One region of the Xenorhabdus sp. SGI 60 genome, then DNA from elsewhere that is predicted to be linked to it. Evidence: predicted binding sites of a transcription regulator. Region 1 holds the regulator's gene; each other region holds the start of a gene.
The links. Region 1 encodes Fur, which represses iron uptake genes when iron is present. Its sites were predicted from a motif close to ATAATAATGAGAACNACTATCAA; they were not measured.

Region 2: fes (enterochelin esterase) is a predicted target of Fur. The motif match lies at 1,344-1,366, and genes of this name have one in related genera.
Region 3: ACSJJG_RS13795 (TonB-dependent hemoglobin/transferrin/lactoferrin family receptor) is a predicted target of Fur. The motif match lies at 1,905-1,927, and genes of this name have one in related genera.

The regions. Positions count from the first base shown of each region.
Region 1 is NZ_CP196860.1:2,804,376-2,807,593, forward strand. Features, by position in the region: gene ybfE (LexA regulated protein) at 1-135, shown strand, start outside; gene fldA (flavodoxin FldA) at 310-843, shown strand; gene fur (ferric iron uptake transcriptional regulator) at 1,030-1,479, shown strand; gene ACSJJG_RS12870 (beta-N-acetylhexosaminidase) at 1,624-3,218, opposite strand, start outside.
Region 2 is NZ_CP196860.1:3,618,960-3,622,177, reverse strand. Features, by position in the region: gene ACSJJG_RS17130 (TonB-dependent siderophore receptor) at 1-1,159, opposite strand, end outside; gene fes (enterochelin esterase) at 1,468-2,772, shown strand; gene ACSJJG_RS17120 (MbtH family protein) at 2,819-3,073, shown strand; gene ACSJJG_RS17115 (amino acid adenylation domain-containing protein) at 3,118-3,218, shown strand, end outside.
Region 3 is NZ_CP196860.1:2,963,754-2,966,971, forward strand. Features, by position in the region: gene betA (choline dehydrogenase) at 1-522, shown strand, start outside; gene ACSJJG_RS13785 (GNAT family N-acetyltransferase) at 662-1,102, opposite strand; gene ACSJJG_RS13790 (YtxH domain-containing protein) at 1,288-1,791, opposite strand; gene ACSJJG_RS13795 (TonB-dependent hemoglobin/transferrin/lactoferrin family receptor) at 1,999-3,218, shown strand, end outside.

The DNA.
Region 1 (3,218 bases):
GTGGAACTCAAACTTAATGAAGATGCCGTTGATGCACTAAACCATCTGGCAAAACAGCGCAACATTAGCCGCAGTGAATTGATTGAACAAATGTTATTAGCCCAACTGACAGAAAAAAATCACCTTGCCGACTAACGGCTTTTATTAAACACAATGAAGCGGTGTCACCACACAAATCTGACAGATTTGTCATGGATGTTTGGTCAAAATAACGCTTTTCATGTTACTGAAACTGACATTTTTCTAGCTGATTTCAGCGTGATGTGTATAGATTTAATACACAAATAAAACAAGAGGTTAACCCATTTTATGGCAATAATAGGTATATTCTTCGGCAGCGATACAGGCAACACAGAGAACATCGCCAAAATGATCCAAGAAAAATTGGGCGGTGCTGATGTTGCTGAAGTCCACGATATTGCCAAAAGCAGCAAAGAAGACATTGAAGCCTTCGATATCTTGTTGCTTGGCATCCCAACCTGGTATTACGGCGAAGCCCAGTGTGACTGGGATGATTTCTTCCCAACACTGGAAGAGATCAATTTCGAAGGAAAACTGGTTGCTTTGTTCGGCTGTGGTGATCAGGAAGATTATGCAGAGTACTTCTGTGATGCTATGGGTACCATTCGTGATATTATCGAACCTCGTGGTGCCATTATTGTGGGCCACTGGCCAACCGAAGGATATCACTTTGAAGCCTCTAAGGGCATGGTCGACGATAACCACTTTATTGGATTGGCCATTGATGAAGATCGTCAACCAGAATTGACGGATGAGCGCGTTGAAAGCTGGGTACAACAGATCAAGGCTGAAATGAGTCTGTCAGAGATTCTAGGCGCTTAATAAGAAGAGAAAAGCCCTTTCAGGCAGGATTATTCTTGCATAATGTGTCATGATATATGAATAGGCATGGTTTTCATTTTTAATATCCATGCCTATAATCAGCAACGTGAAACAGAATCATGATTCCCTCACGATACCCCCAAGTATCATAAGTACACTTAACTCAAGTTACAGGACTGAATCCGCATGACCGACAACAATAAAGCATTGAAAAATGCTGGACTTAAAGTAACACTTCCACGACTGAAAATTCTGGAAGTGCTACAGGACCCAGAATGCCATCATGTCAGTGCGGAGGATCTCTACAAAAAACTGATTGATATCGGTGAAGAGATTGGCCTCGCCACTGTCTATCGTGTGTTGAACCAGTTCGATGATGCTGGCATTGTCACACGCCACAATTTTGAAGGCGGCAAATCGGTTTTTGAACTCACCCAGCAGCAACATCATGACCATCTGATTTGTCTCGACTGCGGTAAGGTCATTGAATTTAGTGATGAATTCATTGAAGAGCGTCAGAAAAACATCGCTGAACGCTATGGAATTAAGCTTTCAAACCACAGTCTTTATTTATATGGTCACTGTGCTGATGGTGATTGCCGCAAAGAAAGCTCGCTTCATGATGCAAAAGCATGATAAACAAGCGCTGACAATAAAGTAATTCGCTCCACTATTTATTCATCTGAATTTATTCATCTGAATAAGCAACCTGCCGAATAATTATCAAGCTAATCGGCAGGTTGCTTTATCAATTTATTGCCCTCATACCTCAAAGAATCGTTAGAATTTAACTTCATCTATGCGGCTAAAACGGTTTCCATCAGTACTGACAGAACGAATTTTCACATTGCCGCTGACATGAGGCCGCTGTCTGTCATTATAATCCTGCCATGTTTTTCCATTATCCAATGAGTATTGAATAACCACCCCCGGTAATGCGATATTCGCTTCCAGTGTTCCTGAAACAATTCTGCCGCCAGGTACAGGCAAACGATAGAAAATTTTCGCTCTATCCAGTTTAGCCAGTTCTCGCTGCCCTATCAGATTGGCAAAGCGTTCCCAGTCTTGTTGCAGGAGAGCCGTATCAACATAATGCGTTATTCCGCCTTTATATTCCCTGCCATGCTGATAATTCTGCTCCCACTCCGCCTGATGCCATGCCCGTTCCGCCAGCGGCAGTAAGCGTGGATAGATCATATATTCCATTTGTTCATCGGTACGCACGGTTTCACTCCACGATTGCCCCGACATACCATAAGCCCCCGGCCAGCGTTTATTACTATGGGTATTAAAGTAATTGCCATCACGATCCATCGAGGTTTCAGCATTTTGTGGCATATTGTTCGGGGCAAAGCTGAAAATTTTCGCCTCATCATTAAAGCGGGTCGCCCAATAGTAGCCCCGCTCTTTCGGATGAACTTCATATGGCATATCCAGATAGATATAATCAGGGCTGGAAACCACAACTTGATAGCCCTTATTCGCCCAGTCATTGGCAGAATCATAACCTCCCCAATACAGGGTATCCCAAAAGTTCACCGCAACATGTTTAGTGGCGAAATCTTTTGCCGATTTGGCATGTTTCAGGCCATCCTGCCATGCCTGCATGGTGCTGATACCATGGTTATTGACGATTTTGCTAACTTCAATGGCAAAGTAGCTGGCAAGTTCATCAACCTCTTTAATGACACCTTGCGCTATCATTTTCTGACAAGCCTGAGATTTTGCCCACGGCTTGTTTTCAATTTTCTGGTTGATAATCCCCTTATCTGGCACAATCACTCCATCTTTATCCTGATATCCAGCGCCCAAACGAATATTTTTCGCCTCATCCCCACCAAAATGCCATGTATTTAACGGCAGACCGGCCTCGTTATGCATGGCAACAATTTCGCTAATCACTTTATCGACAAACCGCTTTGAAGAGTCCATGCACGGGTTAAGATAACTGTGGCGATCATAGAATTGCACGGAAGTTGTATTCGAGGTATCTGTCGGATCAAGCAGACGATACTCATTGGCTTCCTGCTTTTTGCCTTGTGCCATAAGTCTCTTATAACGCGCTTCCATCGACATCACTGCGGCACGAGCATGGGCAGGTATATCAATTTCTGGGATCACTTCTATCTGGCGGGCTTTGGCATAATTCAGAATATCAATATAATCCTGACGGCTAAAATAACCACTTCCCATATTGTTGCTATCTGGCCCTGATCCCAATTGCGGCAATAAGCATTGAGTCTCACTCAGATCATGACAACGTTGACTGCCGATTTCTGTCAACTCCGGTAAGCCTGGTATTTCCAAACGCCAGCCTTCATCATCACTCAAATGGAAATGGAACTTGTTCAGCTTATAGTGGGATATTTGATCAA
Region 2 (3,218 bases), 810 kb from region 1:
TATGATCAATGTTACTGGTTGAGAATAGTGCCTTCAGCTGATTATCCACATTAAATGATTGCGTTTTGTTGTATTCCCTCTGTGGACGGCGTTGGATACTGGTTGGTAGGTCTTTTACATCCGATACATAAACGAAAAGCTTAAAACGCTCATTTGCTCTTGAATAACGCAGGTTTTGTTGGAAAGAGAAAACATCATTAATGTCATGCTCAAAAATATAGCCGATAGAGGATTGTTCCCGTCTGGACTGATTAAAAGAAGGTTCACTGAGATTCATCTTGTAGGGAATATAGCCTGCATTGGGAACAGCTGTTACGGTGCCTTTTTTAGGATAGAAATTACGGAATCCCGCTTTGGGATCGTACTGATAACTGCTCAGCAACGTGAAAGTTGTATTGTCGTTTGGTATCCATGTCAGAGCTGGAGCAATGGCAATTCGCTCTTTTTTATAATCTTTGACAAATTGTTTTTGGGTGCTGACGATACCATTTAAACGATAAAGAACGGGAATGTCATCACCCAATGCCCCACCAAAATCAAAGGCTAATTCACCCAGGCTCTGGTTACCTGCTTTCATCTGGACTTTACGAATGGCCTCTGCTGTGGGCCTTTTGCTGGTCATATTAATCAAACCGCCAGGGCTGACCTGACCGTATAGCACAGATGCCGGCCCATGCACTAACTCTACACGTTCCAATAACCAAGGATCGAGCTGATTACCATAACTCAAGCCATCAAGGAATTTAGGCGCGTAACGAAAACCACGGGTAATCACTTCGTCATTACGGTTAGAAGAGCCGCGGTAGTTAGTCACAACGCCACTTGAATAATTCAGGGCGTCGGCAACGCTCGTTGCGCCTTGTGCTTCTATTTGTGCGCGATTGATGACACTGATTGACTGGGGAGTCTTGATAAGCGGAGTGAGGCTTTTGGTGCCTGCGGCACTGTCTGATTCTACAATGTTTTTTCCAGAATACCCTTCCGTCTTGCTTGTGACGATTAAGGTATCTTCGCTGTTATTGGAAGTCCCATTATTGGCTGAGGCATAGGGAGATAACAGTAAGACAGAAGTAAGCGATAAGAATAATTTATTATAGTTATAGTTTCTATTTGTTCTTTTTGCGGTTTTCAATATCTTATTCTTGCTAGGCAATACCATGGATTTCATCTCTCAATATAGATACTTTTAAAATAATTGATAAAAATCAAAGTTATAATTAAGGCGACGCCACTATGGCTAAGCTGAATAGTGAGGGCCTCCTGCCTCGTTACTCCTGATAATGCTTCATTAACTCTGTTAGCCAGTGATTAAGATTAATAAAATAAATTGGATAATATTGCAAACAAAAATCATTATCAATATCATTGGTGAATGATAATCGTTTTTATTTTCTAGGATCATTGCTGGTGTGGTGTATCAAATGGATATGTCATTTGTGAGCGGATTTTTTTGAAGGGGATAAAGGGATGACATTAGTTTTTCAGCCACCAGGTACGGCAGCTCATTTATTAGCTGCGCGTCATGTTGGCAGTGAGTTGTGGTGGAAAAATATTGCTATTTTGGGAACGCCCATTATAGAAATTACGAATAATCATCAAGTTAAAACAACCTTCTTTTGGCGAGATCCTAATGGGGACGAACAAAATTCACCTTTTCGCCAAGTCTACATCGATATCAATGGCATCACTGATCATCACTGTCCGCAACCTCAGAGTCTACAACGATTGCCTGAAACGGATATCTGGTATTGGTCAGTGAATCTTGAAGATAACTGGAGAGGAAGTTATCGATTTATACCCGTGACTGACGCACATTTGCCCCCTCAATTTTCAGACGAAATCAAGCAGCGTAATCAACAGCAACGTGAATGGTGGATTTCACTCTTTCCATTATCTATTTCAGATCCTTTGAATCTACAGGAATGTCATCGTAATGGGCTTGGTTTGCCTTTATCAGCGATCCATATGCCCCATGCACCTGCACAGACCGCATGGTCATTAATTGATGGGAGCCGTCCACATCATACTGCGCAGCCGGATAAACGTGAGCCTTTGCTTTTGCACTGGCACAGTGATCGGCTTAACAATCAAAGGCGTGTTTGGCTTTATTCCACGGGGGAAGAAACCGCACCCTCCCGTCCTCTTATCATTCTGCTGGATGGGTTGACTTGGGCGGAAAGAACTCCAGTTTTTCCGGTGATTGAGGTAGCAACTGAAAAACAGCAGATACCAGAGGCGGTTTGGCTGTTGATTGATGTTATTGATATGCCGCATCGAGAGCGGGAACTTCCTTGCAATCCCGATTTTTGGCAAGCGATTCAGGATGAATTGCTGCCGCTTGTCGCACAGTATGTAGCTTTTAGCGATGATCCTGCACAAACAGTGATAGCAGGGCAGAGTTACGGTGGGCTGGCGGCATTGTATGCCGCGCTCCATTGGCCACAACGTTTTGGTTGTGTTCTCACACAGTCAGGATCTTTCTGGTGGCCTGATAGCAAAATTGTTCGGCAGTTTATGCCATCTTCTGACCATAAACCAGGTTGGCTGACACAGCAGGTTCTTGGGCAAAAAGTTATTCCTTCGTCGTTAAAAATTTTTCAGGAAGCAGGTTCCCGTGAAGCAGATATCCATTTTGTTAATGATCAAATGTATGCCGCGTTGCAAGGGGCTGGGCACAACGTGAATTATCGCGTGTTTAATGGTGGACACGATGTGTTGTGCTGGCGTGGTGGGTTATTTGATGGCCTTGGTTGGTTACTGGCTAAAAAATGATATGAAAAACCGATTATTGTAATCCAAGAATTGATGAGAATTAAAAATGAATTTGGAACAAAAGAATCCTTTTGATGATGACGAAGCCACTTTTTATGTACTGATAAATAATCAACAACAATATAGCCTTTGGCCGACTTTTGCCGCACAACCCGCCGGCTGGGAGCGGGTTATTGGCCCAGATTCACGGGCCGCTTGTATCGCATACATAGAAGAGCATTGGGTGGATATGCGTCCGGCTAGTCTGCGCAATTTCGATCTGCGTCAACCATCTGCGCGAACCACAGATAAATCAAACTGATAATGCTGATGGTTTAACCTGTCGATAAGAAAGGAAATTTAAACGTGCCCAATGTATTGCCATGTACTGAAATTAAGTCAGTCGATTTAACGTTGCCACTCGTTGCTGCTCAGCCTGGAATTTGGGTGGCTGATCAGCTTGCCAA
Region 3 (3,218 bases), 160 kb from region 1:
TTTCAGGCCCATGTCGGATCTATGCGCTCCCAAAGCCGTGGTCGGGTGAAAATTAAGTCGCGAGACCCGCGTCAGCATCCCAGTATTTTATTCAACTACATGTCAACAGAACAGGATTGGCAAGAGTTCCGCGCTGCTATTCGTATTACACGGGAAATTATGGCTCAACCTGCGCTGGCGCCATATTGTGGGCGTGAAATCAGTCCGGGTATTGAAAATCAGTCAGATGAGCAGTTAGATGCCTTTATTCGTGAACATGCCGAAACCGCATTTCACCCATCATGCAGTTGCAAAATGGGGACTGATGAAATGGCGGTCGTGGATGGTCAAGGACGCGTGCATGGCATTAAAAATCTGCGTGTTATCGATGCTTCTATTATGCCAATAATTATTACCGGTAATTTAAATGCCACGACAATCATGATGGCTGAAAAGATTGCTGATAAAATCAGGGGAATTTCTCCTCTGCCACGCAGTCAGGCAAAATATTATATTGCCAATGATACCCCTGCCCGGCAATGAGTAAAAAACCATTGATTAATCAATTCATTCTCACAAAAACTGACTAAATCACTAATACGGGGAATTGAGATATTCAAATAATATCATTTGAACACTCATTTTTCCCGTATTTACATTACGCATAGTGATAATTATCTTATTACGATATTAAATTCAAAGTCATAAAGATATGTTCTGCACCTTCTTCCAAATAAATCCCGCCTTGTGCTTGATAACCCAGGCTTTCATAAAATGGTTGAGCATGACATTGTGCAGATAGAACGATAGCCTCAACGTTATTTTTTCTGCTGTAATCTTCAATAAATTCCATAACATTACGACCTATTCCCTGTCCACGATAATGCCTCAATACTGCAACCCGCCCAACTTTGAGTATGTTATTATCTTTCGGAATTGCCCGTAATACGCCTATTGGCTTTTCACCATCAAATACCACCACATGCAAGGCGATATCATCATATTCATCAATATCAATCTCTTCATCAAACCCCTGCTCATCCGTAAATACTTGTTTACGAATGGCAAATGCTTGCTGAATTAATTCGGAATTCTGTCTTCCTATGCTGTACTTTATTTCCATTATTATTTCCTGATTATAATTTACAAAGTCCATCACTAACCTACTTTTAAATAAACAAGTAAGTCAAGCCAGAATAAGAAATCAAGACTTGGTTTAAGTTGAAAATAATAAGGGTGACCATTGTTAGATCACCCTTGTGATGCAATCCACTTTATACTAACAATATATTGAAGTAAGAATATAAATTAATTTTCCTCTTTTTTATCACTGTCATCTTTAAGATCATGACCTTTAAGACGATTGATTAAGTCATCCGTCTTTTTATTAGCCTCAGACTTTATTTCTTCCGTCTTTGACTTCATGGTATCTGAAAGTTGATCGAGTTTATCATTAGCCTGATGCTGGATATCACCCGTTTTCGCTTTCATCGCCTCCAACACACCATTCGCGGTTTTAGTCGCTTGATCCTGTATATCCGTTACCTTAGACTTCATTTGCTCAGTGGCTTCATTCGATTTATCAATCAAACTATGGCCTTCACGTAAAGATTTTTCCTTTATCTCCTGTAGTCTCTCTTTTGCATGATCCATTACATCCGTAGCCGTTTTTTCAGCATCAGTTGGCTTTTGTACTGCGCTTTCTCCAGTTTGCTGGACTGGATCTTCTGCTTTTTTAGATGCGTCATCACAACCAGCCAGCAGTGCTGCGATACCAGCCAAGATCAGAGAACCAAGAATCTTTTTCTTCATTGACGACCCCCTTGTACGTAAGGAAATTGAACTTAAATTTCAATGCCAAAAATCTCACTCTCTATGGGTTAAACCTCATCATCGTATGATATGCTTCCCAAAACTCCATGCAAACAAAAACAATTCTCATTTTTATTTACCTTTTTTGATTTCTCAGGTGACTTATTACTTTGAAAATATTTCACTTGATCATATTTCAGGAAATTTATGGCAAATAATAGTCAAAAATTAGAAAAACGCCCAATCGCTACCATGATTCAGAAAATTTTAACTGGGACATTAGTATTGGGAGCGGCATTCTCCGGCACTGTTTATGCTAGCGAAGATCCCAAAGAGCAAAAGCCGGAAAAGCAAAATGAGGTAATGAAATTACCCACCCTTTCCGTTGTCGAAAGTTTACATAACAGCACCAGCGCGGGAAGTTCAGTACTTAAAAAGGCGGATATTGACCGCACTCAGGCCGATAATATCGCTCAATTACTCGACCAGCTTCCCGGTGTTTCAATGTCAGGCTCTCCGCGTCCTGGTGGGCAAACACTGAATATCTGGGGAATGGGCGATCAGGAAGATATCAAAGTCACATTGGACGATGCACCCAAAGGGTTCGAGAAATATATGCAGGGTTCCGTCTTTATTGAGCCTGAGTTAATCAAACGGGTAGAGGTTGATAAAGGACCACACAATTTACTCAATGGTAATGGAGGATTTGGTGGTTCGGTCAAACTTGTAACAAAAGAGGCGAACGATTTTCTACGCCCTGATGAGGATTGGGGTGGCTTTGTCAAACAAAGCTATCACACCAATGACAGACAATCGATCAGTAGTGGTGCAATATACGGCAGGGATCCTGACGGTTTTGCTGATGGGTTGCTCTATGTGAGCAAGCGCGATGGGCACAATATTAAACGCCCTGATGGCACACGTTTTGAGTTCTCACAAAACAACCAAACATCTTATTTATTGAAAACCAACTTTTATCCCAGTGATGCCCATACGATTAGCTTGTCTGCTATGCGTTCTGAATCGGATGGCTGGCAGCCTTGGGCAGCCAAACGAGGTACGATGGCCGTTCCATCAGCCACTGACGTCGAAGAATACGGCAGAGACGGCGCCTGGAAAAGAAAATTGGTTTTTCGTGATCAAATCGATCAGAACTACACTGCCAAATGGAATATCGCACCGGAAGATAATCCATGGCTAAATCTGACGATGCTCTATGCATATTCTAAAACCAAACAAGATGATACTCGCCCAGAAAATGCTTCCCCCAATTTTAGTGGATTAATGGGTAATAAAAGCTGGGTTGATTACACCGATAATCTTATTGATATCAACAACAAAAGCGTATTCTCAACAGGTATGATTGAACATGAATTCCTGGTAGGAACCCGTTGGCATAAAAACGAACGTAATGTACTGACATTCGA